DNA from 4 places in the Rathayibacter soli genome. Region 2 is predicted to be linked to each of the others. Evidence: predicted binding sites of a transcription regulator. Region 2 holds the regulator's gene; each other region holds the start of a gene.

Region 1 (7,469 bases), 1.7 Mb from region 2:
AGCCGTTCACGGTTGTCGTGATCGACCTGGCCACGCTGTTCAAGACGACGACGGCCGTCAAGAATGCCAGCGTGGCGCCGATAATCACACCTTGTACGACACCGGAGTGCGCGATCCAGTCGAGGACAGTTGCCATGTTCGCACACTAGCCGCACTCGGCGCCGTGTGCAGGTCTGCACCTGGAATCGCGAAGTACGACGGCTCAGGACTCCGCGAGATACCGCACGACCGCCAGCACCCTGCGATGTGCATCGGAGTCGATCGGTAGGTTGAGCGCGTCATAGATTCTCGAGGTGTGCTGCACCACAGCCTTCTCGGTGATGAACAGCTGCGCGGCGATCTTCACATTGCTGTCGCCTTCCGCCATCAACGCCAAAACTTCCTGCTGCCGCCGAGTGAGCGATCCGATTGCCCCGTCCGAAAGCTTCGCACGAGCAACCAGCATCGCGATCACATCAGGGTCGAGCACGGTGCCCCCACTGGCGACCCTGCGCAGGTCGCCCAAGAAGCGGTCGATGTCCGCGATCCGCTGCTTCAGCAGGTATCCGACACGTCCGGTCTGGCCGTTCAGCAACTCCCGCGCGTAGCGTCGCTGCACGTGCTGGGAGAGCACCATTACCGCAATCTCCGGATGGTCGCGGCGAATTCGCAATGCACAGACGAGTCCCTCGTCTGTGTGCGTGGGCGGCATCCGAATGTCCGTGACGACCAGCTCCGGCCTGTGCTGTTCCACGGCATCGTCGAGGCTCGCGGCGTCACCGGTGACGGCGACGACATCGAGTCCTCCCTCTTGAAGCACGAGTTGCAGGCCGTGCTGCAGCAGCACCTCGTCTTCGCCGATCACGACGCGCATGGCACCTCCACGACCACGGGCAGTACCAAAACGTCCTCGATTCCAGTTCAAGCGTACTCGGGGCCGCACACGTTGCCGGGGTCGGTTGGTCTCGTCGACACCACCCTCAGGCACCGCCGGCCTGTCGACGACCGAACGAAGCACCTCACTTGACTGCCACGACATCAGACCGCGTGCTACTGCGTCGACGGCCGCACCGCGGGTGCCCGATTCGCCGGAACGATGTTGGTTCCTTGCGATCGGAACGATCGGTTCGGCTATCCGTTCTCGGCCATCCGCATTGCCCGTTCGTCGGCATGGAATTCCCATGGCGCCTGCGGCAGCACCTCGCCGGATTCGAGCAGTGTTTTGAGATTCGAGAGCACGGCCGGCCAACCCTGCCCGATGTTCTCCAACTCCTGCACCGTGCGCAACTGGGTGTGGCTGAGGGTGAGCTTGACGATCTCGCCCCCAGGCTCGATATCGAAGCTGACCACGCTCGCCTCGAATGTGGGGTTCTCGAGCTGCTTCGGGTCGTCGAAGCTGAACGAAAGACGACGCGGCCGGTCGGCTTCGAGAATGACCCCTCGCGCATCGACGATGCCGGAGCCGTCCACGCGGACATGTTCGACGGTGCCGCCGACCGCCCAATCCGAGACCTGGGAGTGGCCCCAGAACTGTGCGGTGGCTTCTGGATCGGTCAGCGCACGCCAAACATCATCCGGCATCGCCCGGATGTAGATGGTGTACACATATGCCGGAACCTTGCCTACTGTCGTCTCGGTCATCGCGATCTCCTCTGCTCGGTTCTTGATGGAGTCAAGCGCGCTCAGACGCGGCTCCTCGAATTTCCAGATCCAGCGAGTTTGGATCTGGCGGATGGGGACGGGATTCAGATAGTGCAGTTTTCGCCGACCATCGCGCACTGAGGTGACAAGGTTTGCCGCCTCAAGTAACTCGAGGTGCTGGCTCGCGGATTGGCGCCGCATCTCGAGGCTTTCACAGAGTTCGGTCACGGTGAGCCCTGACCGCTCGTGCAACATGTCGAGAAGCCTGCGCCGACTCGGATCGGCGAGTGCCTTGAATACCGTGTCCGCATCCATCAACCCATTATGCAGGTATTTACCTGCATAATGTCAAGACTATCGCAAATCCTGGCAGGCCGCTGCCGGCGCTTGTGACGTCAGGGTCGGGGTCAGAGAACCAGCGCAGGTGCAGTTCATCGGTGTGTCCTGCGCGAATAGTTCTGGTGCCGGCTCGAAGGCAACCGGGGCCGACTGTTTCAACGCCGCATCGAGCCGGGACGACCGGGCAAGCGGAGTCGCCCGTCGTGCGCAGCGCGAGAACCGTGATCGTCGAACTTTTCGCAGCAACCGGATGCCGTTGGTTGCGTCGAGCTTGGGGATGGGTTCGTCGTCGGGGCTGAGCGTGGGCGCGGCTGCGCGGCTGAGGCGCTTCGTGTGTTGGGTGCGTTCACCGGTCGCCGCGGCGCTTTGATGGTGCAGGCAGACGCTGAGGTGGACAACGTCGCGTCCCGGCGAGTGCTGTTGAAGGTCGGCTCCGCGGAGTTGATCGGTCGGCTGCGTTGGCGCACTTCCGCAGAGAACTATTAGGTTGGGCGGCGGGTTCCGGACCGCGTCCAGGGCAGACGTTAATACGAGCATGGTGCGTACAAGCGTCTATACACATTCGAACATAACTACGACAAATGTGGTAAACTATCCGTATGACGTTGGTATCACAGCAGATTCGTGAAGCCGCTGACGCGGTGGCGGGTTCGCTTGCTGCGCGTGAAGCGGACCTGGGCGGTGCGGTCTCCTCGTCGGAGGTGCTGTCCCGGTTTGACGATGCCGATTTGCGGAGGTTTCTCACCGATTCGGCGGCTCTTCGTTCCGGGACTGATGCGCTGATCGCCGCTGCTGCGGGGGTGGTTGCCAAACGTTCTGATCGTCAACTCGGGTATCAGGGTTTGGCCGCGCGCAGCGGGCATCGCTCGGCCGCGGAACTGGTGCAGTCGATCACCGGCTCGACCAAGGGTGAGGCGTGGCGTCAGGTGCGCCTGGGAACCGCGATGGGTGAGGTCGATGACGCGAGCCGGCTCGCCGAACCGAACACCGCCGATCCGAACTCCGGCGATGCGAACACGGACGATGCGAACCCTGACGATCCGGTGGCCGGGGTCGTGGAGACTGTGCCTGTCGTGCTGCCGTGGTCGGAGCCGATCACCCGCGCGGTCGCCGAGGGTCGTCTGACGTCGGAGGGCGCCTGTGCCATTCTGAAAGGACTCGGCACGCCGAACAAGCGGTGCGACGGGGAGATGCTGCGTCAGGCCGCCGAAGACGTGATCGCCGAGGCGGCAGGAGACAACGCTGACGACCTACTCAAGAAGGCGCGTTGGGCGCGCGACCGGATTGATCCGGTCGGGGTGAGCATGCGGGCGCAGGAACGGTATGAGGCACGCAAGTGCACCTTTCACCGCAATTCGCGGGGCGCGCGCACGGCATGGATCGAGTTCGATGACGAATCGGCGGCATGGGTCGACTCGGTTGTTGCCGCGAGGATGCGGCCGCGACGTGGTGGGCCACGCTTCGTCGACAAAGACGAGGCAGCCAAGGCGCAACAACTGGTCGAGGACCCGCGCACCGACGATCAGATCGTCTTCGACCTGCTGATGGACACGTTGCGGGCAGGCACACTTGCCGACCCGACGATCGCGTTCGGCACCCTGCAGCCCGGCCTGCGCGTGATCACCACCCAGGAAGCACTCCACACCACAGACGAGAACGGCAACCTGACAGGAACCGGGTTCCTGCTCGAGACCGGTGAAGCGGTCCCACCAGCACTGCTGGAACGCATCATCTGCGACGCGGGCAGCCGTCAGATCATTGTCGATGAACACGGCGGCCCGTTGGATGTCGGGCGGGAGCAACGCTTGTTCACCGCCAGACAGAAGATCGCGTTGTGGTATCGCGATGGCGGATGCATGGATCCGCTCTGCGGTGGAACCTCCCGACATCTAGAAGCCCACCACATCGACCAGTGGCACGCCGACCACGGAAAAACCGACATCGCCGACGGAGTATTACTCTGCCGTTTCAGCCACATGCTCATCCACAACCAGGGCTGGAAAATCATACGCGAGGGCACCACCTACTGGATGATCCCACCACCGGAATACGACCCCGAACGCAAACCACTCCGAATGCGCAGCCGCGCCACCTGGCGACAACAACCCCGAACCGGATAACCCACACGACGTGACCAAAACGGCGCGATCCAGACGGCGTGACTCGGATGGCGTGATGCAGGCGGCGTGATCCAGACCGCGTAATGCAGACGGAGCGATCCGGCCCGCGCGATGCAGACGGAGCGACCCGGATCGCTCGACGCAGCCGGCCTCGAGGTGCGCTCGCGCAGCGTCACCGACCGTCGCAGTCAAGAACTCAGGGTGACGGATGCCGGTACATCACTGCTCGTACAGCTGCGCTCGGCGGCCGAGGCGCAGGACGCAGACATCGCGGAGGGGCTCGATGTGTCCGAACGTGCTCGACAGTGAAAGGTTCATCGTGACCATTCGCCCAGCCGTTGATCTTCCCGCCGAACACGTGTATTGTGTACCGGCCGCAAGCACCGTCCGCCGCGTGTGCACACCCCACAAATGTCAGTGGTTACTGCCATGCTGAGATCTGCGCGGTTCATCGCTTGTTCCGCGACAAGCCCACGACTCCACGAAAGAGACCATGCTCGGAAAACTCCTCATCCGCTATTTGAAGCCGTACCGCTGGCTGCTCGGCGGTGTGCTGTTGTTCCAGTTCGCGTCGGCGATGGCATCCCTCTACCTGCCCAGCCTGAACGCAGACATCATCAACAAGGGCGTCGCCAAGGGCGACGTGAACTACATCTGGTCAACCGGCCTGGTCATGCTCATCATTTCGCTCGGACAGATAGCGTGCGCGATCGTCGCCACGTACTTTGCAGCCAAATCCGCGATGCTGATGGGGCGGGACATCCGCGACGGTGTCTTCGAACGGGTCAGCGCATTCTCCGAACGCGAGGTGTCGCAGTTCGGGCCCGGCTCACTGATCACCCGCAACACGAATGATGTGCAGCAGGTGCAGATGTTGGCCATGATGGGCGCCACAATGCTGGTCAGCGCCCCGATGCTGGCGATCGGCGGCATCATCATGGCGCTGCGCCAAGACATCGGGCTCGCCTGGCTGATCGCCGTAGCCGTGCCCGCCCTGTTGATCTTGGCCGGCCTCATCATCAGCCGCATGGTGCCGCTGTTCCGCCGCTACCAGAAGAAGCTCGACGCCGTGAACCGGATCATGCGCGAGCAGCTCACCGGCATCCGAGTGGTGCGCGCGTTCGTGCGAGAAGACATCGAGTCCAAGCGGTTCCGCGGGGCCAATTACGACATCATGGTGATCGGCCGCAAGGTCGGCGAACTGTTCGTGTTGCTGTTCCCACTGGCCATGCTCGTGCTGAACGTGACGGTCGTCGGCGTGATCTGGTTCGGTGGTATCCGCGTCGACAACGGCGACATCCAAGTCGGCACGTTGTTCGCGTTCATGGCCTACATCATGCAGATCCTGATGGGCGTCTTGATGGCCAGCTTCATGACGATCATGATCCCGCGCGCGGCAGTCAGCGCTGAACGCATCAGCGAGGTACTGGCCAGCACCTCAACACTGGCACGACCGGCGGATGCCGTCACCACGTTCCCGACACCGGGCACCGTCGAATTCCGCGACGCCGGCTTCAGCTACCCTGGGGCAGAAAATCCGGTGCTGGCCGGGGTGACCTTCGCGGCGGCCCGTGGCGAGACCGTCGCGGTCGTCGGATCGACCGGCGCTGGCAAGACCACGCTCGTCTCGCTCATTCCCCGCCTGTTCGACGTCACGGCGGGCAGTGTGCTCGTTGGCGGCGTCGATGTGCGACGGGCCGACCTCGACGTGCTGTGGAACGGAATCGGTCTGATCCCGCAACGGCCGTTCCTGTTCACGGGCACAGTGGCCTCCAATCTGCGCTTCGGTCGGGAAGACGCCACGGACGAGGAGCTGTGGCACGCGTTGGAGATCGCGCAGGGCCGTGACTTCGTTGCAGACATGCAGGGCGGGCTGAACGCCCGCATTTCCCAGGGCGGCACCAACGTCTCCGGCGGGCAGCGCCAGCGGCTCGCGATCGCTCGCGCCATTGTGCACGCACCCGATGTGCTCGTGTTCGACGATTCGTTCTCTGCGCTCGACTTGACGACGGATGCCCGACTGCGGCAGGCGCTCTGGCGTGAGCTCCCCGACGTGACGAAGATCGTCGTCGCCCAGCGCGTATCGACCATTGCAGACGCCGACCGCATCGTCGTGCTCGACGCGGGCGGGATGGTTGGCCTCGGAACGCATGATGAGCTTCTTAAATCGTGCGAGACCTACCAGCAAATCGTCCAATCGCAACTCGGAGTGGAGGCACAGGCATGAGTACCAGCACCCCGACTCCGCTCTCCGAAGAAGAGCAGCTCGAACTCGACCTCGCCGAACAGGCCCGACAAGGCGCCGACGACTGGATGAGTGTCAAGCCCGGCAAGGCCGCCAATTTCGGTAAGAGTTTCGGCCGCCTGATCGGCCTGCTCAAGCCGCACGCTGTGGCGTTCACGTTCGTGTCGTTCCTGGGTGCGATCGGTGTCGTCCTGTCCGTCATCGCTCCGAAGGTGCTCGGGCAGGCGACCAACATCATCTTCGAAGGCGTCATCGCGAAGAACCTGCCTGCGGGCACGACGCAGGCGCAGGTCGAAGCGGGGCTGCGGGCATCCGGTCAGACAGATCTGGCGAACATGCTCTCGGCCATGAAGCTGACTCCGGGCCAGGGCGTCGATTTCGTGCAACTGTCGCAGGTGCTGTTCATCGTGCTCGGCCTCTACTTCGTTGCCGCAATCCTGAGTTGGCTGCAGGGCTATGTGATCAACATCATCATGATGACGACGATGTACCAGTTGCGCGAAGACGTCGAGGCGAAGATCAACAAGATGCCGCTGAGCTACTTCGACAAGGTGCAACGTGGCGAATTGATCTCCCGGGTGACGAACGACATCGACAACATCACGCAGACCATGCAGCAGTCGTTGTCGACGGCCGTCACGAGCGTGCTGACCGTGGTCGGTGTGTTGATCATGATGTTCTCGATCTCGTGGCAGCTGGCCCTTGTCGTGCTTGTGAGCCTGCCGCTGATGGCCGTGATCTTCGGAGTTATCGGGCCGAAGTCGCAGAAGGCGTTCGGAATCCAATGGCGCAAGGTCGGCCGCCTGAACGCCCGCGTCGAAGAGTCCTTCTCGGGCCATGCTCTTGTGAAGGTCTTCGGGCGAGAGCAGGATGCCCTCACCAACTTCAAAGCGGAGAACGAGGAGTTGTACAAGGCGTCGTTCAAGGCGCAGTTCCTCTCCGGCATCATGATGCCCGCGATGATGTTCATCGGCAACCTCACCTACGTCGGCATCGCGGTGCTCGGCGGGCTGATGGTCGCCAGCGGCCAGTTGCGGCTCGGCGATGTGCAGGCCTTCATCCAGTACTCGCAGCAGTTCACGCAGCCGCTGTCCGAGCTCGGCGGCATGGCCGCCGTCATTCAGTCCGGCACAGCGTCGGCCGAG
Region 2 (7,469 bases):
TCGTTTCAAGACTGACGTCTTGAAGCCTGCAAAAGTCTAACAGATATCGCCAGCAACTCGTAAAGGACCATGATGACCGACGCCCCCGGCCAGCCGCTCGAGCAGGAGACTGCGCTGTTCGTGCAGGACGCCGACCAGAGCGCGGCCGTTGCCTCAGCGACTCGGGACATTGCGGATGTCGCCGCAATCGAGGTGATCACCACGGCGTCCGTGCATCTGATGAGCGCTGCGGCCGTCAAGTGCGGTCTCGCCGATGACCCCGAAACGCAGACCGACCTCGACGAGGCTCGCAAGCTGATCGATGCCTTGGCAGGATTGATCACTGCTGCCTCGCCCCACATCGGTGGTGAGCACGCACGCAGCCTGCGAGACGGATTGCGGTCCTTGCAGTTGGCTTTCCGCGAGGCGTCCGTCATACCCGACCCGATCGGCAAGGGCCCTGGCGAGAAGTACACCGGCCCGGTCAACTGAGTCAGGCTCGTTGCTGTTCATCGGGCCTCGCCGGTCAGGCTCGACCTCGATCCAGTGCGGCCCGATCAATCGGGCGCTGTCGTCAGCCGCACCGTGAGGGAATCGACCCGTGTGGCGATTGCGTCGTCTGCAGCCCATCGCGCAGCCAGTCGCGCCATCACCACATCGAGCTCCTGCTCGCTCAGTCCTGCCGCCAGCTGCAAGTGAACGACCAGCTCCGGTGCAGACAGCCGATATCCGGGGTCACCCGCCGTGAGTTCGACCGCATGAACGGCGAGTTCGCGCTCAATCGAGGTCGTGAACGCATCGCGCACGGCGGCATCCGAGTAGCTGGGAATCCATTGCTGACCCTGGGCGAGCGCCCACAGAGCCGGCCGACGCAACACGAATTCGGTGTCGCTGCCCGGGTCGAGCACCACGAGCTCTGTCTGCTCACTCGCGGCTCCCAAGGCCACCCGTGCTCCGTTCTGCGGCACGGGCCGCGCTTTCGGATTCCACGCACTCATGGTCGCAACACAGGAGAAGACCGGCAGGACATTGCGGCCTTCCGGCCCGGCGACCGTGACGATCGCAAGTTCCTGTTTCTTGTCCACCCGGCGACCGTGTTCGTCGACGCCTGCCTCCGCGAGGTGCGAGACCAGTGGAACCAGCAACCGCGCGTCGCGGAACGCGTCCACGACAGCCTCTGGCCCGCCGTGACCGTCGTGAAATGCCTGGAGTGCGACAGCCAATGCCGGCGTGACGGTGCCGTCGTCGGTCGCCGAGGTGTTCGCGCTGAAGTGCCGCCCGGCCCAGGGCTGGCCGGCGGAATCACTGGCGCGCGCATCACTCGCGTGCGAATCAGTCCCCGGCAACGTCCAAGGCTTCCGCCAGTGTGAACGCGCCCGCATAAAGCGCCTTGCCCACGATCGCACCCTCGACGCCGGACGGCACGAGCTCCCGCAGGGCGGCAATGTCGTCCAGGTTTGAAACGCCGCCGGAGGCGATCACGGGCCGCGCCGTTCGTGCCGTCACAGCCCGCAGCAATTCGATGTTCGGGCCCTGCAGGGTGCCGTCCTTCGTGACGTCCGTCACGACGTAGCGCGCGCATCCGGCTTCTTCGAGCCGGTCGATGACCTGCCACAGATCCCCGCCGTCCTTTGTCCAGCCTCGCGCCGCCAGGGTCGTGCCGCGCACGTCGAGGCCGACGGCGATGGCTTCGCCGTAACGCGTGATCACATTGGCAGCCCACTCGGGGTTCTCCAGCGCCGCAGTGCCGAGATTGATCCTTTTGGCGCCGATTTCCAGCGCGGATTCCAGTGACGCATCATCGCGAATACCGCCGGACAGTTCCACGTTGACGCCCCTGACCTGCTTGATCACCCGACGCAGGAGGGCACGGTTGTCGCCGCGCCCGAACGCGGCATCCAGATCGACGAGATGAATCCACTCCGCGCCCTGGGCAGCCCAATCGGCCGCAGCGGCCACCGGGTCGCCGTAGTTGGTCTCCGAGCCGGCCTCGCCCTGCGTCAGCCTAACCGCTTTGCCCGCCGCGACATCGACGGCGGGCAAAAGCAGAAGACGTGGTGTTCTGTTGAACTCACTCATGGTCGTTTTCGATCCTCGAATAGCAGTGACCGCGCCTATTCCGGCACAAGCCTCAAATTTAGCGCAGGCCGTTCACCCAGTTGCGCAACAGACGGATGCCGGCTTCGCCGGATTTCTCCGGATGAAATTGCGTGGCAGAAAGCGGCCCGTTCTCGACCGCCGCCAGGAACCTCGACCCGTGCGTCGCCCACGTCAGCGCCGGCTCCCGGAAGGCGCGGCCCGACTCGATCTGCCACTCATGTGCCGCAAAGGAGTGAACGAAATAGAAGCGCTGATCGCGAACGCCGTCGAAAAGGACGGAGCTTTCAGGAGCTTCGACCGTATTCCAGCCGATGTGCGGGAGGATCTCGCTGCGCAGTTCGGTGACCTCGCCGGGCCACTCGCCAAGCCCGTCCACATCCGTTCCGAACTCCACACTGTGTTCGAACAGCACCTGCATACCGACGCAGATGCCCAGCACCGGCCGGTCGCCTGCCAATCGACGGTCGATGATCTCGTCGCCGCGCACCGCACGCAGTGCGTCGATGACGGCATGGAATGCGCCAACACCGGGCACCACGAGTCCGTTCGCCTCGCGAGAGCGCGCCGCGTCGGCTGTGAGCTGTACTCGGGCACCGGCCGCCTCGAGCGCCTTCGCGGCCGAATGCACGTTCCCAGACCCATAGTCGAGGACGACGACCAAGGGCTGAATCACAGGGCGCCCTTTGTCGACGGGATACCGACGATGAACGGGTCAAGCGCTTTGGCCTGACGGAATGCACGCGCGAACGCCTTGAACTCCGCCTCGGCGATGTGGTGCGGGTCACGTCCGCCGAGCACTGTGATGTGCGTTGTCAGCGCTGCGTTGAACGCGATCGCCTCGAACACGTGCCGCACCATGGATCCGGTGAAATGACCGCCGATCAGGTGGTACTGAAAACCTGCGGGCTCGCCGGCGTGCACGAGGTAGGGTCGGCCTGAAATGTCAACGACCGCCTGGACGAGGGCTTCGTCGAGCGGCACGAGGGCGTCGCCGTAGCGGGCGATGCCACTCTTGTCTCCCAGAGCCTGCACGATCGCCTTGCCGAGCACGATCCCAACGTCCTCGACCGTGTGGTGCACGTCGATCTCGACGTCGCCGGATGCGCGGACCGAGAGATCGGTCAACGAGTGCTTCGCGAACGCGGTGAGCAGATGATCGAAGAACGGCACAGAGGTATGAATGTCCGCAATCCCCGAGCCATCCAAGTCGAGGGACAACTCAATGCTCGACTCTGTCGTCTCTCTCTGAAGCTGCGCGATGCGCGTACCGGTGCTCATGATTCACAACCCTAGCGGCGCGATGACACTGTTCGCCTGCACGCTGAAGCGTGCGGCCGCATCGAGAAATGCGGTCGTCTCGGTCTGCGTGCCAGCACTCACGCGAAGGTGGCCGGGAATGCCGACGTCGCGGATCAATACCCCGTCGGCCAGCAGCGCCTCGAACATCGCGTGCGGGTCGGCGACACCTCCGAATAGAACGAAATTACTGCCACTGTCGTGCGGGAGGTAGCCGAGCGCAGTCAAGCCCTGCCCGATGCGGTCACGCTGGGCGCGGATGTCGTCGACCATCGCGAGCATCTCATCGGCGTGCTTCAGTGCGGCGATCGCGGCAGCCTGCGTGAGCACGGACAAGTGGTAGGGCAGACGGACCAGGCGCATCGCATCCGTCACCGCGGGGTCAGCGGCGAGGTAGCCGAGTCGCACGCCGGCGAACGCAAACGCCTTACTCATCGTGCGGGAGACGATCAAGCGGTCGCGTCCGGGGAGCAACGTCAGCGCGCTCGGCTGACCCTTTGGCATGAATTCGGAGTAGGCCTCATCGACAACGACGATCCCATCGGTCGCTTCGTATGCCGCGGCAATCACATCCAACGACAACGGCGTTCCTGTCGGATTGTTCGGCGCACACAGCAGGATGACGTCGGGGTGAGTGCGATTGATCCACTCGACAGCATGCGCGGGCGACACGCTGAACTCGTCGCCGCGGTCCCCCGCGACCCACCGCGTTCCGGTTCCGTTCGCCAGGATCGGGTACATCGAGTACGTCGGAGCGAAGCCAAGAACGCTCCTTCCGGGCCCGGCGAATGCTTGCAGGATCTGCTGCAAGACTTCGTTGGACCCGTTGGCTGCCCAAATGTTGTCAGCCGTAAGTCCATGACCGAGATAGCCGGCAAGCGAGTGCCGCAGTTCGGTGAATTCACGATCCGGATAGCGATTCGCGCGACCGACCGCATCCGACAGCGCCGCAACGATGTCCCGCGCAACGGCATCGGGGATCGGATGCGTGTTCTCGTTCACGTTCAACGCGACCGGCACATGCTTCTGCGGCGCCCCATACGGAGCCTTTCCTCGCAGGTCGTCACGCAGTGGCAGATCAGAAAGTGAACTCACCCCTCAATGCTAGAGCTTCGGCGCTGCCTCGCCGGGCCCACAGAACCGCGGTCAGCGGTCGTACTGAGCCGGGATGGCAAGACGCTGGCCGGGCACGAGCACCGACGTGGACAGCTGGTTGAGATCGGTGATCGCAGCGACCACGTCGCGCGGATCGGCGGACGGGGCTACTGTTTCGGCAATCTTCCACAGTGACTCTCCGGTCGTCACAGTCACGTGCGAAAACGAAGTGGTGTTTCCACCGCCGGACGCTGCGGCCGCTGCCCCATTGAACCCAAAAGCGAGCAGTGCGGCGAGCAACGGCGTCGCGGTCAGTACCGTCAACACCACACGCCCGCGTCGGGTGAGACGCAGGCGCATTCGCGCTGCCGGTGCGATGCTCGCGGTGCTCATGACTGCCTCCTGGCCGCTTCGTCGGAACCGGTCGCACCGTTTCCGGTGAGGCCGACCCGAGTGAATTGATTCGTATCCGGCGTTCGGCCGGAACCGCCGGATACGAAACTCTGTTCCGAATATATCTTCGAAGTCACGTGATTTCAACCCTATCTTCGTACAAATGTCAAAAAAGTTTCAGACACGCTCGAACAGGTGTTTGCCTTGTGGCGGTTCAGCAGATACAGTTTCGACTGTCTGGATCACATGCAACCAGGCACCACCGACATTCGGTTATCCGAACGGTGTTTGCTCATCCGAATCGAGCGGTCGCATGGCGAGAAGGGACGCACGACGTGGCGAGCAAGGGCGACGAACCGAAGCAGCGGGGCACCCGGCGGCGCAAGTCTCTGAGTGAGAAGCAACTGTCGATTCTGGACTTCATCCAGAGGTCGGTGAGCCAGCGCGGTTATCCGCCCAGCATGCGCGAGATCGGCGATGCCGTCGGGCTCGCCTCGCTGTCCAGCGTTACACACCAGCTCAACCAACTCGAGTTGAGCGGCTATCTTCGACGCGACCCGAACCGTCCGCGTGCCCTCGAGATCTTGATCGACATCCCCAGCACAACCGGCGACAGTGCGGACTTCGAGAATTCGACCCCGGTCGGCGACGCCGCCATGGTGCCGCTGGTCGGCCGAATCGCTGCCGGCATCCCGATTACTGCGGAAGAGCAGATCGATGAGGTCTTCCCGCTGCCGCGCCAGCTTGTCGGAAACGGCACGCTATTCATGCTCAAAGTCGTCGGAGAGTCGATGATCGACGCCGCGATCTGCGACGGCGATTGGGTCGTCGTTCGTCAACAGAGCGATGCCGAGAACGGCGACATCGTTGCGGCGATGCTCGACGGCGAAGCCACGGTCAAGGTCTTCCGCCAGCGCGACGGTCACACCTGGTTGCTCCCGCGAAACAGTGCGTTCGAACCGATCGTCGGCGACTTCGCCGATGTACTCGGCAAGGTCGTCGCCGTGCTCCGCTCCGTTTAGAGTCTCCCGCGCCCACGTTTCGATCTCGTCAGTGGGCACGGACCGTGCGCACAGGCAGGCAAGCGGGTTAGACCGCCACGGCGTTTGCGCGCACGGCGCGCGTCGCCTCCAGAATGTTCTTCAACGACGCCACAGTCTCGTCATAGCCGCGCGTCTTGAGCCCGCAGTCCGGGTTCACCCAAACTTGTCGCGGCGGGATCGCATCCAGCGCCTTCTGCAACAGTTCGGTCACCTCGGCGACCGACGGCACGCGGGGCGAATGGATGTCGTAGACGCCCGGCCCGATGCCGTGATCAAACCCGCTGGTCTTGATGTCGGCAACGACCTCCATCCGGCTTCGTGCTGCCTCGATGCTCGTCACATCCGCGTCAAGGTTCTTGATGGCGTCGATGACCACACCGAATTCCGAATAACACAGGTGCGTGTGAATCTGCGTCTGCGCTTCAACACCTGCGGTGGCAAGCCGGAACGATCCGACCGACCAGTCGAGGTAGGCGGGCTGATCCTTCTTTTTCAGCGGCAGCAGCTCGCGCAGCGCCGGCTCGTCGACCTGGATGATCCGGATGCCCGCGGCCTGCAGATCCGCAATCTCGTCCCGTAGAGCCAGCGCGACCTGGTTGGCCGTGTCGCCCAGCGGCTGGTCGTCGCGCACGAACGACCAGGCAAGGATCGTCACAGGGCCGGTGAGCATCCCCTTGACCGGTTTCGTCGTCAGCGATTGCGTGTAGCTGGACCAGCCCACGGTGATCGGGTTCGGCCGCGAGACATCGCCCCAGAGGATGGATGGACGCGTGCAGCGACTGCCGTAGGACTGCACCCATCCGTTCTGGGTCACGACGAAGCCGTCGAGGTTCTCGGCGAAGTACTGCACCATGTCGTTGCGCTCGGGCTCCCCGTGGACGAGCACGTCAAGGCCGATCTCCTCCTGCAGGTCGATCACGCGACGGATCTCGGCCTCCATGGCCTCGCGATAGTCCGCCTCGCTGAGGTCTCCTTTTGCGAAGTGAGCACGGCTCCGGCGGATCTCGCCGGTCTGCGGGAACGACCCGATGGTCGTTGTGGGCAGGAACGGCAGGTCGAGCGCTGCATTCTGGGCAACGACGCGATCCGCATAGGCACCGCGGTGGAAGTCGGCTTCTGACAGCCCGGCGATACGCTCACGCACGGCCGCGACCCGCACGCCTGTGGCGTTGTGTCGCTGTGCAAGTGCCGCGGATGCCGCGTCCAAGTCACTCTGGATCTCCTCGTGCCCGTCATCCAAACCACGAGCAAGAACCGCGACTTGGCCGACCTTCTGATCGGCGAAGGCCAACCAGCTCTTCAGTTCGTCGGAGAGCCGAGGCTCATCGTCAACATCGTGCGGTACGTGCAGGAGCGAGGTCGATGTGGCTGCGGCGACGTTAACCGTCAACGCGAGCAGACTCTCCAGCTTGCCGAACGCCGCTTCGAGGTCGCCACGCCAGACGTTGTGCCCATCCACGACCCCGCCGACCAGCGTCTTGGCCCGAAGCGCCGTACGCGTGGGGTCATCGAGATCGGCAACCGCCGGGACCGACCCGCGCACCAGGTCAAGACCGATCGCCT
Region 3 (7,469 bases), 1.7 Mb from region 2:
TGGAACGCGAGCAGTCTACTTCCGAGATTCCAAAAGCATCGCCTGCATTTCCTGTTCGCTGGCCCAGAAGACCTCAAGAGCTGCGTCGGCGCCAGGGGGAGCTCGGGCGCACGAGGCAGCGCTCGAAGACGTGCACACTGCAGGCTCAGATCGAAAATCCGAACCTGCCGTCTTGGAGGCAGGATCAGCGGGTGCGTCCGCTCGGCGCGAGTATGAGCGTCGCAAGAACAAGCGCGAGGAACGTGTTCGTGAGGCGCATCCGCATATCGGCGGGTTCCTCCTCGCCGTCACCGATGACCCGCAGAGCACGAAAGCGTGGGCGACCGGCGCTGCCGGCGAAGTGGCCCTCGGCCGTCGACTCGATGGACTCGTCGACGAATCAACGTTCGTGCTCCACGACCGCCGGATCCCTCCAACGAAAGCGAACATCGATCACATCGTTGTCTCCCCGTCGGGGGTTTTCGTGATCGACGCGAAGAAGTACAAGGGCCGTCCCAGTCTTCGAATCGAGGGTGGCATTCTTCGGCCCCGTATCGAGAAGCTCATGGTCGGATCCCGGGATCAAACGAGGCTTGTTGATGGCGTCACAGGGCAGGTTGGCAAGGTACGTACCGCTCTTCGAGCCGTGAATCTGGGCGAGGTTCCGGTCGTCGGGATGCTCTGTTTCGTGGAAGCAGACTGGCCCTTGATCGGCGGCGACTTTGCGATTTCGAACATTCGTGTTCTCTGGCCGAAGAAGGCAGTCAGCAACATTGCGAAACCTGGGCCACTCCACTCGGAGGTCACACGTCGGACGCACCGCGCGCTCGCCAAGGCTTTTCCGGTCGCGTAGTTCGTCGTTCAGACGGGCTGCGTGGTCAATCAGATGTGCCCATAAGTATGAACAAGAATTCGCTATATCGGCGTTAATGCGTGGCCGGTTTGCTCAGGTACCTGCGGCGGCAGCCGCATCTGCTGCCGGCGGCTCATTCAAAGGGCGCAAAGTGCTGGATACGCTGCTCACAACCGATCGCGAATTCAAGCACGCGGCCCCGACACGTGCCGCTGCGACTCTGGCGCTCGTGTTAGTCGTTCTGACAAATCGAGCCGGTGTGATACCTGCCGGCGGACAAAATCTCTGGGTCTGGGCGCTCGTAGCCTTGAGGTCTGGCCAGCGGGTGCCTGCTGCAAGGATTGTAAGGTGAGTTACGACGGCGACGAGAGCATCAGCGACTATCAGGCGCGGCGCGTACGGCTGACTGCGAACGTGCGCTTCGAGACGCTGGTGGCGGCGTTCGAGCAGGCGGTGCCCGCTCTGCCCGACGCGGATGCCGTGGCTCGGCTCGCTGAGGATGGCAGCTGGTCAGGATTCGTGCGCGGTCTGCAGTGGGAATCACCAAGTGGGTTCGTGTGTGTCTGGTCGTCGAGACCGGACGAACTGATGCGCTCGGCCGGAAGTTCGGTGTCGAGCATCGTGTGGCTGATCGTCAATCACGGCCTGGCCGCGCGCCTGTTCCGGCTCGAGCCGGGTGCGATGCTGTACTCGCCGATTCGCGTGGAAGCCCACGCAGCCTCCGAAGCGATGGCCGGAGCGGATGCCGTAGTTGAGGCCGTAGCTGAAACGGTCGTGACCTTCGATGTGCCGAGCGCGCAGCTGCGGGTCTTCGGCATCAACAAGATCACCCAGGCCGGCACGGAGCTTGATCGCGCCCTCGGTGACCTGATCGAAAGCATCGGGTTGCCTCGGCCGACCGCTCTCCGGCGATAGGCAGGGCGGCTACGATCAACGAGCGCATCGAAGACTGCACGTTCTAGACTGCACTCTGCAGACAGCAGGAGCGCAGAGCGAAGCTCAAGCTGACGGTCATCGCCCGCGGCGCTGGCCGCGATGTCGTCGTGACCGCGGATACTACGACGACGGTTGGCGAAATGGCTATCCGCCTGGCCGACGGGCTTGAGACAGATCATGGGACGACACCAACATTGCGTGTCGAGTATCCCGGCCGCGCTCGTGCTGCGCCCGCTACGGGAGGGCCGCGCATCACGCTGGAAGAAGCACAGCCGCTCGCAGAAATACTTGTCACGGCATTCGCCGCCAACACTCCGTGACCGCCGAGAGCCACGTCTGTCACTGGCTGCGCCTACGATGGCCAGCATGGCCGAGCCAGTGCAGCAGTGGTGGGCGCGCCGACAGTTCACTCACGATCGTGAGGTGCCGTATCCGGTCGGCACGTACCGGGCTGTCTGGGCGCCGTTCCCCGTTCTGATCCGCCAGTATCACCCAGATCTCAACCACGGCATCACGCTCACCCAGATTCCGCCGGCCGCAGAGGTCCTTCTGCGATGGCAGTGCGATGCCGGCCACATCTTCGTGGCAACGCCCGCCGAACAACGCAATCGCCCAGGCAAGGAACGCCGACGCTCGAGCTGGTGTCCAGAATGCCGCCGCCTTGCTACAGGCCGGCCCACGCCATCCGCTGCGAGACGCTCGCCAGCGCAGTCGCGGCCGCTGTGCGGCAAGACGCCGGATCTGCCCGTTGCCACAGCATTCGTCAGCGTGTGCGCGCCCAAACCTGCTTCAGCCATCGAGGGCGAGTTGCGCACCTGGCTGCGTGACCGGCTGGCGGTGACCCACGGCATGAACGCGATCCGGCTCGGGCGGCCGTTCTTCGACCATCTCGAGGTATGGCCCGACGTGCTCTTACCCGAGTTGCGGATCGCCATCGAGTACGACAGCACAGGCCGGCACGGTCTCGAGCACGTCGGCCGCCGGCAGAAGGTCGACGAGCGCAAAGACCGCGTCATCCGGGCAACGGGGTGGGAGGTGATCAGAATCCGCACCGGAAAACTCCCGGCGCTCGGCCCGTACGATGTCATTGCCGCCGGCCTCAGCCGGCCCACGTATGCGTTGCTTCTTGATCAGTTACGCGCGATCCGTGGCCCACTATTCGTCGATGCTTACCTGATGTGATTATGAGCAAAGTGCGATCGCTTCGCTGACCCATCGCGCGTAAAGCGCCCACGGATCATCGACCCCGGCGCGGAGCTGATCGACGTGTGCCGCCAACGCCGGCGAGATTTCGAACCATTCCCCGCCGATCCGCGACGACGCAAATTGCTCATGCCTAGCGCGCTCCCGAGACCGACCGCCGCGCTCAAGCGCCATGACCTCGTCATGCCACAGCGTGCGCATCCGCTGCCTCAGGTTGCCGGTCGTGCCGATCTTCATCCGATCGTCGAACCGGATGTAGTAGACAACGTCTACTCGCGGACGTGCGAAATCCTCGTCAGGGACGGCACCGTGCACCCACTCGCAGACGGCGCATACCCATCCAGACGGATACCGCGCGCCGGTCCGAGACCCGCACGCCAGGCACGGCGACGGCAGCACGTCCTGCACGCCGAACTGTCGACTTGCCCACTCTGCGGCGAGCACGAGATGGTGCTCACACAGCATCACAGGGGCGCTCGCGTCGGCGGCTGCCGCGCATCCGAGGCTGCAACACTGATTCCAGCGAGCACTCTCCGCGTAGTGCATTAGCGTGGCACACTTTTCGTGATAGTCATCGACAGCCTCTCAGAGCCCACCGACATCGCCAGCTAAGCAGTCGCGCTGGGGCGCCGTGCGGCCGGCCGCCGCACTCTCACGGGCGCGGGCCCGACTCACGTGGGATGCTCAGATCAAGAGCGTGTTGACGGCGCGACTGCAGCTTCGCGCGATCCCACCAACGATGGCACAGCAAATCGTCGATGGATCGGGTCGCGATGCCGGGGTGTGGCATCCGCAGTGGCCGCTGGCGGATGCGCTGGTTCCGCAGCGTGGGCTGGCGTCTGATTCTCCGGCCCAGCGGTCGCAGGCGGTGTCCACGCTCTGCTAGATTCGACTCCGCTCGAATGGGCTCGCGATCGGCGGAATCGGAATTTTCGGACAACCGGATGCCGTTGGTTGCGTCGAGCTTGGGGATGGGTTCGTCGTCGGGGCTGAGCGTGGGCGCGGCTGCGCGGCTGAGGCGCTTCGTGTGTTGGGTGCGTTCACCGGTCGCCGCGGCGCTTTGATGGTGCAGGCAGACGCTGAGGTGGACAACGTCGCGTCCCGGCGAGTGCTGTTGAAGGTCGGCTCCGCGGAGTTGATCGGTCGGCTGCGTTGGCGCACTTCCGCAGAGAACTATTAGGTTGGGCGGCGGGTTCCGGACCGCGTCCAGGGCAGACGTTAATACGAGCATGGTGCGTACAAGCGTCTATACACATTCGAACATAACTACGACAAATGTGGTAAACTATCCGTATGACGTTGGTATCACAGCAGATTCGTGAAGCCGCTGACGCGGTGGCGGGTTCGCTTGCTGCGCGTGAAGCGGACCTGGGCGGTGCGGTCTCCTCGTCGGAGGTGCTGTCCCGGTTTGACGATGCCGATTTGCGGAGGTTTCTCACCGATTCGGCGGCTCTTCGTTCCGGGACTGATGCGCTGATCGCCGCTGCTGCGGGGGTGGTTGCCAAACGTTCTGATCGTCAACTCGGGTATCAGGGTTTGGCCGCGCGCAGCGGGCATCGCTCGGCCGCGGAACTGGTGCAGTCGATCACCGGCTCGACCAAGGGTGAGGCGTGGCGTCAGGTGCGCCTGGGAACCGCGATGGGTGAGGTCGATGACGCGAGCCGGCTCGCCGAACCGAACACCGCCGATCCGAACTCCGGCGATGCGAACACGGACGATGCGAACCCTGACGATCCGGTGGCCGGGGTCGTGGAGACTGTGCCTGTCGTGCTGCCGTGGTCGGAGCCGATCACCCGCGCGGTCGCCGAGGGTCGTCTGACCTCGGAGGGCGCCTGTGCCATTCTGAAAGGACTCGGCACGCCGAACAAGCGGTGCGACGGGGAGATGCTGCGTCAGGCCGCCGAAGACGTGATCGCCGAGGCGGCAGGAGACAACGCTGACGACCTACTCAAGAAGGCGCGTTGGGCGCGCGACCGGATTGATCCGGTCGGGGTGAGCATGCGGGCGCAGGAACGGTATGAGGCACGCAAGTGCACCTTTCACCGCAATTCGCGGGGCGCGCGCACGGCGTGGATCGAGTTCGATGACGAATCGGCGGCGTGGGTCGACTCGGTTGTTGCCGCGAGGATGCGGCCGCGACGTGGTGGGCCACGCTTCGTCGACAAAGACGAGGCAGCCAAGGCGCAACAACTGGTCGAGGACCCGCGCACCGACGATCAGATCGTCTTCGACCTGCTGATGGACACGTTGCGGGCAGGCACACTTGCCGACCCGACGATCGCGTTCGGCACCCTGCAGCCCGGCCTGCGGGTGATCACCACCCGTGAAGCACTCGACACCACAGACGAGAACGGCAACCTGACAGGAACCGGGTTCCTGCTCGAGACCGGTGAAGCGGTCCCACCGGCACTGCTGGAACGCATCATCTGCGACGCGGGCAGCCGTCAGATCATTGTCGATGAACACGGCGGCCCGTTGGATGTCGGGCGGGAGCAACGCTTGTTCACCGCCAGACAGAAGATCGCGTTGTGGTATCGCGACGGCGGATGCATGGATCCGCTCTGCGGTGGAACCTCCCGACATCTAGAAGCCCACCACATCGACCAGTGGCACGCCGACCACGGAAAAACCGACATCGCCGACGGAGTATTACTCTGCCGTTTCAGCCACATGCTCATCCACAACCAGGGCTGGAAAATCATACGCGAGGGCACCACCTACTGGATGATCCCACCACCCGAATACGACCCAGAATGCAAACCACTCCGAATGCGCAGCCGCGCCACCTGGCGACAACAACCCCGGACAGGATGATCCAGACGACGTAATCCAGGCGACGTAATCCGGACCGCAGGATGCAGACGGAGCGATCCAAGCTTCGTGATGCAGACGAGGTGATTCGGACGGCGGCCCACGAATCGGGCACCCGGTCAGGCCAGCCCGGACTTCGCCACGACAACGGCGAGTTGCGTGCGATTGCGGCAGCCCCACTTGGTCTTGATTGACCCGAGCGTGGACTTCACCGTCGTTTCGGCAACAAAGAACTGGGATGCGAGCTCCGCGTCGGTCGGGCCACTGACGAGCGCAAGCGCGAACTGACGCTCGCGGTCGGTGAGCATGCTCATCTTGTCGAGTGCCTCGCGCTGCGTGTCCGGAGTACTTGCCTGACGCACCCATTCCGTCACCTGCCGGGCCGCGCGGGGGGAAAATGCTGCATCCCCGGCCGAGACGCTCAGAACAGCATCGATGATCCGGCGCGGATCTTCGTCCTTGAGAAGAAATCCCATCGCGCCAGCAGTGAGCGCATCGAGCACCCGGCCGTCGTCGTCAAACGCCGTCATCATGAGGAGTTTCGGGCTGTCAGGCATCCCAGACAGCGCCCTTGCGACAGCGATCCCGCCCATCCGCGGCATCCGCACATCACAGAGCACGAGGTTCGGTCTCAGTTGTTCGACCGCTCCGACCACCTCGTCACCGTCGGCGCACTGCCCAATCACAACAATGTCCGGCGATGTAGCCAAAATTGCGGTGATGCCAGCCGCCGCCATCCGATCATCGTCAACGACGAGCACCCGAATGGGGCTGCGGAGGTCGGTCACGCAGGTCAGTTTAGCGACTGCGGCTTCCAGGGCAGCCACGCGACGACGGCGAACGACCTTTCCGGCGTCACGCCGGCCTGGAACGTGCCACCGACGAGCGCGACGCGCTCGCTCATGCCGGTGAGCCCGTGCCCGCCGCCAGCCGCCGCCGACGGAGCACCGGACACAAGCCAATTGACCGCGCTTACGGTGAGTCCGGTCTCCGGTGTGCCGCGCACGTCGACGTACAGGGTCGCCCCGGGCGCATGACGACGCACGTTCGAGATCGACTCTTGCACCAGTCGATAACAGGCGTGCGCCACCACCGGGTCGCAGGATGCCGGGTCGCCGATCAGCACCTGCGCTCGCACGTCCGTGCCTTCCCGAAGAGACGCATTGACCAGCTCCCCCAGATTGTTCAGTCCGGTGCCCTCTTCAACGGATGCGGCGGACGGATTGCGTAACGCGTTGACCACGTGCCGCAGATCATCGAGCGATGTCTGTGCAGACTCACGTACAACGCGCGCCGCCGCGACAGCCTGCACATTGTCCGGCCTCACCGTCAACTCGAGAGCACCCGCGTGTAGCGATTGAGTACTGAGCCGCGCGGCGAGCGTGTCGTGCAACTCGCGCGCGAGCTCCTGACGTTCCCGCTCGAGCGACACTTCCTGATGGAGCACGGCGATGTTTCGGCTCCCTGCCACATTTCCCTGTTGCGCCGCATCTCGCTCGCGCCGGATGCGGCGGGCGATCCCGAATGCGGCAAACGGTGCGACGACGAGAGCCGCGATGAGCGGTGTTACCCAGAACAGGGCCATCCGTGCCGGGCTTCCCGCCGCGGGATAGTTCACGAAACTGGCGAGGAAGGACTGGTGCGATGTGAGATCCCAGGCGAACGACGTCACGGTCGCGCAGTAGGT
Region 4 (7,469 bases), 900 kb from region 2:
CGTGAACGCGGCCGTGCTCGGCGACCTTGCCGATCGGGGTTCGGCGCATCGCACGACATCCGAGGTCGGTGACGCGATCGTGGCTCGCGTCGCCGCGTAACGAAGCTTCACCTCTCCACAGAAGGACTTGAAATGACCACCACCGCACGGACAGCGACATTCGCCCTCGCATTCGCCCAGACACCGTCCACCTCGACGCGTGCAGAAGCGGAGCGCGACGCCATTCTTGCCAATCCCGGGTTCGGGCAGCACTTCACAGACCACATGGTCGTAATCGATTGGAGCCTGCAGAACGGCTGGGAGAACGCCCGTGTTGTACCGTATGGCCCGCTGCAGCTCGAGCCTGCGTCCGCTGTTCTGCACTACGCACAGGAGATCTTCGAGGGACTGAAGGCGTACAGGCACGCGGACCGCTCGATCTGGACATTCCGGCCCGATCGGAACGCGGAGCGCATGCAGCACTCCGCGCACCGACTCGCATTGCCGCCGCTTGCAGTCGAGGATTTCATCGAGTCGCTGAAACAGCTGATCGCTCTGGATCATAATTGGGTTCCGGCTGAGCCTGAGACGAGCCTGTATCTGCGCCCGTTCATGATCGCCAACGAGAACTTCCTCGGCGTGCGGCCGGCGCAACGGGTGAGCTATTACGTGATCGCCAGCCCGGCCGGCTCATACTTCGCCAACGGCGTCGCCCCGGTGTCGATCTGGCTGTCGAGCGACTATTCGCGTGCGGGGCGCGGTGGCACAGGGGCCGCGAAGTTCGGCGGCAACTATGCGGCGTCCCTGCTGCCGCAAGCAATCGCATACGAACACGGTTGCGCGCAGGTGCTGTTCCTCGATGGTGAGACGGGCACGCACATCGACGAACTCGGCGGTATGAACATCGTGTTCGTTCACAAAGACGGCACCCTGGTGACCCCACGGCTGAGCGGCAGCATTCTCGACGGCGTCACACGCAACAGTCTGCTGCAGCTGGCCCGCGACCGCGGGCATGGCGTCGAGGAGCGTGACGTGACGGTCGACGAGTGGCGCGAGGGAATCGCATCCGGTGAGATCACGGAGGTGTTCGCGTGCGGCACGGCCGCCGTCGTCACACCGATCGCGCAACTCAAATCGGAGGACTTCACCATCGGCTCGGCGGATGCACCGGCTGGCGAACTGGCAATGTCGCTGCGCAAGGAGCTCACCGACATTCAATATGGGAGAATCCCGGATCGGCACGGCTGGCTCGTGCGATTGGATGCGTAGTGACGTGAAGGTCGCACGATTCAGCTACAACGGAGCGCTGGCATACGGGATCCTCGACGACAACGAGTTGGTGATGCTCGACGGCGATCCGATGTTCTCCGGGTTCAACACGACCGGCGAGCGGGTTCCGCTCTCGGCGGCCACGTTGTTGGCACCGGTAATTCCGCGATCGAAGGTCGTGGCGGTTGGCAAGAACTATCGCGATCACGCAGCCGAAATGGGCGGAGAGGCGCCAGCCGCACCACTGCTCTTTCTCAAGCCGAACACCGCTGTGATCGGGCCGAACGATGCGATCGTGCTGCCGACCCAGTCGAGGCAGGTCGAGCACGAGGGCGAATTGGCGGTTGTCATCGGGCGGATCGCAAAGAACGTCTCAGCGAAGGACGCTGCCGACTATGTGTTCGGCTACACGGCCGCGAATGATGTGACCGCGCGAGATCTGCAGAAGGCCGATGGGCAATGGGCCCGCGCAAAAGGGTTCGACACGTTCTGCCCGCTCGGGCCGGTGATCGAGACCGAGTTCGACATCGCTGCAGCGACGCTGCGCACCCGGGTGAACGGGGAACTGCGTCAAGACGGTCGCGTCAGCGACCTCGTGCACGATATCCCGTCCATCGTCGAATATGCCTCGAGCGTGTGGACGCTGCTGCCGGGAGACGTGATCTTGACCGGCACGCCGGCCGGTGTCGGGCCGCTGCGTGCGGGAGACGTCGTCGAGGTCGAGATCTCCGGGATCGGCACCCTCAGCAATCCGGTGCGCGCCCGCGCCTGACGCCTCGCAGGTAGCCTCGGTGGTCGAGTAGCGCGCGAGGAACGAGCACGCGTATTGAGACCCGTGCATGGGCCCGTCAGCGACCAAGCGCCCTCAGCACCGCGTCCACGTCCGACTCGTCGTTCCACAGATGGAAGGCCACGCGGGCATTGCCCGCTCGACCGGATGCGACGATGCCGGCGCCCGTCAACCGCGCGAGTTGGTCACCGTCCGGATCGTGCCAGGTGACGATGGATTGGCCGCGGGTTGTGAGCCCGAGCCCTTCGCAGAGCGCGTCGCCGAGCGCGATGTCGTATGCGGCCACCTCCTGCATGTCCAACGAGGCATACATGTCTAGTGCGGGGGCAGCGCCGATCCACGATTGCCAGGCTGGCGAGACGTCGAATCGGCGAGCGTCGTCGGCCAAATGCATGTTCGGGCCGTACGTTGACGTCCAGGGGTCATCGCCGGCGTACCATCCAGCCTGCACGGGCCGCAACCGGCCTGCGAAGTCTTGGCTCACGGTCATGAAGGCCACACCTCGCGGCGCGCTCAGCCATTTGTATGCGTGACCGATCGTTGCGTCGAATTTGGAGGCATCGACCGGAAGCCAGCCTGCGGCCTGTGTGAGGTCGCAGAGGGTGCGTGTGCCGGTGCGTGCAGCGGCGGCGATGATGGTATCCGCATCGGCAATCACTCCGGTCGCTGATTGCACGAGCGAGAAGGCGACGAGCCAGGTGCGCTCCGTGACGGATTCGGCCACGGCATCCTGCGGAACGTGCCGCACGTGCACGCCGCGATGCTGTTGTTGCAGGAAGGGGAAAATGATCGAGCTGAAGTCGCCGTCGATGCAGACGATCTCGGCGCCGTCTGGTGCGGAGGCCGCGATCACGCCGGCCATGACGGATTCCTGCGAGCCGATGGCGACACGGTCTGTCGACACACCGACGAGTCGCGCGTAGCTCGCCCGCCCCGCCGCTACCGCAGCCTCGTACACGGCGCAGTCCGTGCCGGTGTGGTATGCCCGATCGAGATCGGCGTGCTGTGCCTGAATGGTGTCTCGCGTCGGCAAGCCCATTGTGCACGCTGCCAGGTAGCCGTGACCGCCGCCGAACTGGGCTTGGGCTGCGGCGAGGCTCAGTTGCGGTGTCTTGACGGACGTGGAAGCGGGGATGGATGCGGATGCCAGAGCAGTGGTCATGGTTCCAGCCTTGCAAGAGTCCATATATTGTTCCAGTGGCAGTGTGGTATCTGAAGGATAACCGCACGTTATGATTGAGTCATGACCCTCGTTCCGTCGCTCGAGTCGCGGTTCGAACTTGACTCGCACACGTTGCGCATCGTGCGCGCAATATCCGAAACCGGATCGATCACGGCCGCGGCAGCTGCACTGGGCTTCAGCCAGCCGGCGATCAGCCAGCATCTCAAGCGAGCCGAGACGCGGATCGGCATGCCGATTGTCGCGCGCGCAGGCCGCGGCGTGCGGTTGACCGAGGCGGGCCGCGTGCTCGCCCGGCATGCAGGCACGATCACGACTGCGCTGGATGCGGCCGCCGGTGAGCTGTCGGAGCTCGCCGGTCTGCGCGCGGGCCGAGTGCGTATTGCTGCGTTCCCGTCTGCATCGCCGACACTCGTGCCGAAACTGCTCGGTAAGATGGCGCAGGTTCATCCGGGGATCGGAATCAGTTATCTCGAGGCCGAGCCTCCCGAAGCAGTGCAGGCGGTGCGCGAGCAACAGGCCGATTTGGCCGTCACATTCAGCTATCCGGGCGATCGAGTCGACCCGCACAAGGACAGTGCGCGCGGACTGGTCGTGGCCCCGCTCTGGCGCGACGAGATGCTGCTGGCGCTGCCTGGGGATCACCCGCAGGCAGCCTCCGGGACCGTTGCGCTCGATGCCCTTGCTGCGGAAAGCTGGATCGCGGGCTGCCCGCGCTGCCGCGGCCACCTGCTGCAGCTCGCCGAGAAGTCCGGCTTCGAACCGGCAATCGCGTACGAGACGGACAATTTCGTGGCCGTGCTCGGAATGGTCGCAGCGCGACTCGGCGTCGCGTTGATCCCGTCTCTTGCGGTGGATGCCGCGTCGGTGCCGTCGGGGGTGGTCATCCGCCCGACGAGCAATCGCGACTATCGCACCATCCATCTGGTCGGCGCTGCCGGGAGCGAAAAGGTTCCGGCCATCGCGGCCACCACGGCCGTGATCGTCGATCTTGACACTTCGGCGTGGTCGCTCGGGCCGGCCATCGCGGCAGCCTGACCCGCGGCAGCCTGACCCGCGGCAGCCTGACCCGCGGCAGTCAATTCGTCTTGGTTCTACGCTGGCCTTATGGATTTGTCGATGTTGACCGGCTGGGAGAGCTTTTTCGTGGCGCTGGCGGGTGTCGGGGCTGCGCTGGCCGGCCTCATCATCGTTGCCATCACCGTGACGATCAAGGAGATCCTTGCATCGAAGGCGCTGCCGTCCAGGGCCGCCGCTACGATCGCGTCGCTGGTGCTCGTGGTTGTGGCGTCCGGTCTGATGCTTGTGCCTCGGCAGAGCGCCACGGCGTTGGGCGTTGAGCTTGTGATTGCAGGTGTGTTCGTCGTGCTCATTCAGGCGGTTTCGCTTATGCGTATCTTTGACGAGCGCCCGCTGCGGCCCGCTGCCGAGAATGCCGTCAAGATCGTGCTGGGGGTGGCACAGATCCTGCCGTTCATGATCGGAGCCGTACTTGTGCTGTTGGCACTGCCTGCCGGTGTGTATTGGATTGCACTGGGCATGCTCGTGACGATCGCCTGCGCGACCATGAACGCGTGGGTGTTGCTGGTTGAGGTCCAGCGCTGAGGCATCGGAGTGGCGGTCGCGTTGATGATCTCTCCCGCCGCGAGCCCAAACCACTGAAATCAGAAGGGCGGCGGATCGTTTTCGCGCTCGAAGCCGGTGGGCGTTCGCCAGACGACCCGACCGTGAGCGGAGCGCGTGATCGTGATTTTGGTCTGGTGTTTGAGAGTGTGATGACCACGACTGAGCGGCACAAGGTTGACCTCATTGGTGAGGCCATCGAATTGCCAGTCAGTGACGTGATCAAGATCGGATGCGTCGATTCGGATCGAGCAGGTCGGGCATCCGCAGTCTGGATCTCGGCGGCGCAACCACTCGCGCTGCGCCGCAGTCGGGCGGTACCTTGTGCGATCCATGTTCAGGTCGACTCCGGTGATCGGGTCAGTGAAGATCCGCCGGAAATTGGGGGCATCCGCGGTCAGGAGGCGCGCAGTCGCATCGTCGATCGGTCCGAAGCCTTCCAGCACCGCCCGATCGGTCTGGGCCTTGGCAAGCAGCTCGGGGTGGTCGAGCAGAATCGTGACGGGCACTGTGATGTGCACCCGCGCCTTGACCTCAAATTTCGTACCGCGCCCGGTGAGGATGTCGCTGGCGGCGTCCGCTCGCAGCTGCGCCAGGGTGCGTTTCTCGCCTTCCACCCTGCGTTGCCTCAGCGCAACGGCGTTGATGCGTGCATCGAGCTTCATGATCGTGGATGCGTCCGTGAAGAGCGAGAAGACGGCCATGCTGTTCTCTTGGGGCGTGACTTCCGTGTGTCGATCTGCCCGGGCTTCCAGGTGCCGTTCGGTTGCGTCTTTCGGGTGGATCCGTTCTCGCGCAGCGCGCGCGGCTTTGCGGAATTGCGACGGCGTCAGACGGGCTGCCTTCTCGACCAGCGCGTCGTCCAGTGCGCTGAATGTGCTCGGATTGTCGTGCGGAAGGGTCCAGGCCACCGACGCTGCTTCGCGCGCGTTCTGGTACCCGACATTCCCCTTGCAGAATCGTTCCCAGGTTCGGGGGAGCCGTTCTATCAGCGTGTCTGCCTCGTGAAACTGAGCCCAGATCGTGTTTTCGGGCAGCGACAGCCGCATGGATAACTCCATCACGACGGCTCGCGCTGCCAGAGTCACGGCTTCCCGGCGTGGAGATGATTCGGGCACGTAAACCCCGGGGTTTCGGCGAGCTGTCTTGATCGCCTCGCGAATGGCGGTCAGCTGTGCGGCCTGCGAGACGGCGACCGAACGCGCGAACACACCGGCCGAGTCCAATAGCGCCGTCACCAACTCCAACGACCCGGCCTCGACGGCGGGATCGTCGAACGGGGGTTCACGTTCGTCGGGTTCGATGACTGTGTTGTTCATACGCCCAATATAGAACAAATATTCGAATAATGATAGACTCGCAAAGAAAGGAGATAGAAATTGATTACGGCAAGCGAGCTACGTTGATCAGGTGCTCGTCAGCGGATAGAGTCCCCGTCAGTGCGACCCCTCAGGAAAGCGAGATCGAAGAAACTATGATCGTCAGTGTATGTCTGAGACAATCGCACACCCGTTCACCACCGCCACCGGTAGCGACATTCGCGTTCGCTTCTGCCCGTCGCCGACGGGCACGCCGCACGTCGGTCTGATCCGCACCGCCCTGTTCAACTGGGCCTACGCCCGACATAACGGCGGGAAGCTCATCTTTCGCATCGAGGATACCGATGCGGCGCGCGACAGCGAGGAAAGCTACGCACAGATCATCGAGGGTCTGCGCTGGCTCCACCTGGATTGGGACGAAGGCGAGGGCGTCGGGGGGCCCAGCGGGCCGTACCGCCAGTCCCAGCGATATGACATCTACCGCGACATGATTGCCCGGCTGACGGCATCCGGTCACGTCTACGAGAGTTTCTCCAATGCCGAGGAGATCGACGCCCGTAACGAGGCAGCCGGTCGGCCGAAGCAGTTCGGCTACGACAACTTCGACCGTGACCTGACCGACGAGCAGAAGGCCGCATTCCGTGCCGAAGGCCGCGAACCGGCGTTGCGGTTGCGGGTTCCGGACACCGATCTGAGCTTCGACGACCTCGTGCGAGGGGAGATCACGTTCCCGGCCGGTTCGTTCAGCGATTTCGTCGTGGTGCGTCCGAACGGGCATCCGCTCTATCCGTTCGTCAATCCGGTCGACGATGCGCTGATGGGAATCACGCACGTGATGCGCGGCGAGGACATCCTGCCGTCAACCCCGCGTCAGATCGCGCTCTACCACGCGCTGATCGACATCGGTGTGACCACGTTCGTGCCGCGTTTCGGTCACATGCCATACGTGATGGGGGAGGGCAACAAGAAGCTGTCCAAACGCGATCCGTCGTCGAACCTGTTTCATCACCGTGATCGCGGATTCATTCCGGAGGGACTCGTCAACTATCTGGCGCTGCTTGGCTGGGGGCTCGCGGCCGACCGTGATGTGTTCAGCCTCGATGAGATGGTTGCCGCGTTCGACATCGCGGACGTGAACCCGAATCCGGCGCGCTTCGACCTGAAGAAGGCGGAGGCGATCAATGGCGACCACATCCGGTTGCTGGAGGTCGCGGACCTCGCAGAGCGCATCGTGCCGTATCTGGTCGCCGCCGGCGTCGTGACAGAGCCGCTGACAGATGCGGAGCACGAGATCCTGCTGCTGGCCACG

What was found. The regulator LexA, encoded in region 2, represses DNA repair genes until DNA is damaged. The targets are predictions, from matches to a motif close to TCGAACANNTGTTCGA.
Positions count from the first base shown of each region.
Region 1: the regulator LexA is predicted to act here: its motif matches at 2,522-2,537, upstream of QU604_RS16930 (DUF222 domain-containing protein).
Region 3: the regulator LexA is predicted to act here: its motif matches at 4,228-4,243, upstream of QU604_RS17050 (DUF222 domain-containing protein).
Region 4: the regulator LexA is predicted to act here: its motif matches at 6,171-6,186, upstream of QU604_RS13090 (HNH endonuclease signature motif containing protein).

Region 1 covers NZ_CP133020.1:3,618,302-3,625,770, reverse strand. The annotation lists gene QU604_RS16950 (DUF1214 domain-containing protein) at 1-136, opposite strand, end outside; gene QU604_RS16945 (response regulator) at 203-853, opposite strand; gene QU604_RS16940 (ArsR/SmtB family transcription factor) at 1,111-1,935, opposite strand; partial or broken gene QU604_RS22115 (hypothetical protein) at 2,212-2,445, shown strand; gene QU604_RS16930 (DUF222 domain-containing protein) at 2,559-4,079, shown strand; gene QU604_RS16925 (winged helix DNA-binding protein) at 4,191-4,388, shown strand; gene QU604_RS16920 (ABC transporter ATP-binding protein) at 4,573-6,306, shown strand; gene QU604_RS16915 (ABC transporter ATP-binding protein) at 6,303-7,469, shown strand, end outside.
Region 2 covers NZ_CP133020.1:1,911,714-1,919,182, reverse strand. The annotation lists gene QU604_RS08715 (DUF1844 domain-containing protein) at 73-471, shown strand; gene QU604_RS08710 (SseB family protein) at 537-1,361, opposite strand; gene priA (bifunctional 1-(5-phosphoribosyl)-5-((5-phosphoribosylamino)methylideneamino)imidazole-4-carboxamide isomerase/phosphoribosylanthranilate isomerase PriA) at 1,312-2,058, opposite strand; gene hisH (imidazole glycerol phosphate synthase subunit HisH) at 2,117-2,752, opposite strand; gene hisB (imidazoleglycerol-phosphate dehydratase HisB) at 2,749-3,357, opposite strand; gene QU604_RS08690 (histidinol-phosphate transaminase) at 3,361-4,470, opposite strand; gene QU604_RS08685 (LysM peptidoglycan-binding domain-containing protein) at 4,522-4,863, opposite strand; gene lexA (transcriptional repressor LexA) at 5,199-5,885, shown strand; gene metE (5-methyltetrahydropteroyltriglutamate--homocysteine S-methyltransferase) at 5,953-7,469, opposite strand, start outside.
Region 3 covers NZ_CP133020.1:3,642,772-3,650,240, reverse strand. The annotation lists gene QU604_RS17085 (nuclease-related domain-containing protein) at 173-832, shown strand; gene QU604_RS17080 (hypothetical protein) at 1,181-1,747, shown strand; gene QU604_RS17075 (hypothetical protein) at 1,876-2,088, shown strand; gene QU604_RS17070 (zinc-ribbon domain-containing protein) at 2,135-2,950, shown strand; gene QU604_RS17065 (GIY-YIG nuclease family protein) at 2,951-3,517, opposite strand; gene QU604_RS17060 (hypothetical protein) at 3,711-3,857, shown strand; gene QU604_RS17055 (GNAT family N-acetyltransferase) at 3,858-4,151, shown strand; gene QU604_RS17050 (DUF222 domain-containing protein) at 4,265-5,785, shown strand; gene QU604_RS17045 (response regulator) at 5,902-6,570, opposite strand; gene QU604_RS17040 (sensor histidine kinase) at 6,576-7,469, opposite strand, start outside.
Region 4 covers NZ_CP133020.1:2,811,316-2,818,784, reverse strand. The annotation lists gene QU604_RS13120 (3-isopropylmalate dehydrogenase) at 1-100, shown strand, start outside; gene QU604_RS13115 (branched-chain amino acid aminotransferase) at 133-1,248, shown strand; gene QU604_RS13110 (fumarylacetoacetate hydrolase family protein) at 1,253-2,020, shown strand; gene QU604_RS13105 (aminotransferase class V-fold PLP-dependent enzyme) at 2,097-3,200, opposite strand; gene QU604_RS13100 (LysR family transcriptional regulator) at 3,282-4,256, shown strand; gene QU604_RS13095 (hypothetical protein) at 4,326-4,823, shown strand; gene QU604_RS13090 (HNH endonuclease signature motif containing protein) at 4,883-6,160, opposite strand; gene gltX (glutamate--tRNA ligase) at 6,330-7,469, shown strand, end outside.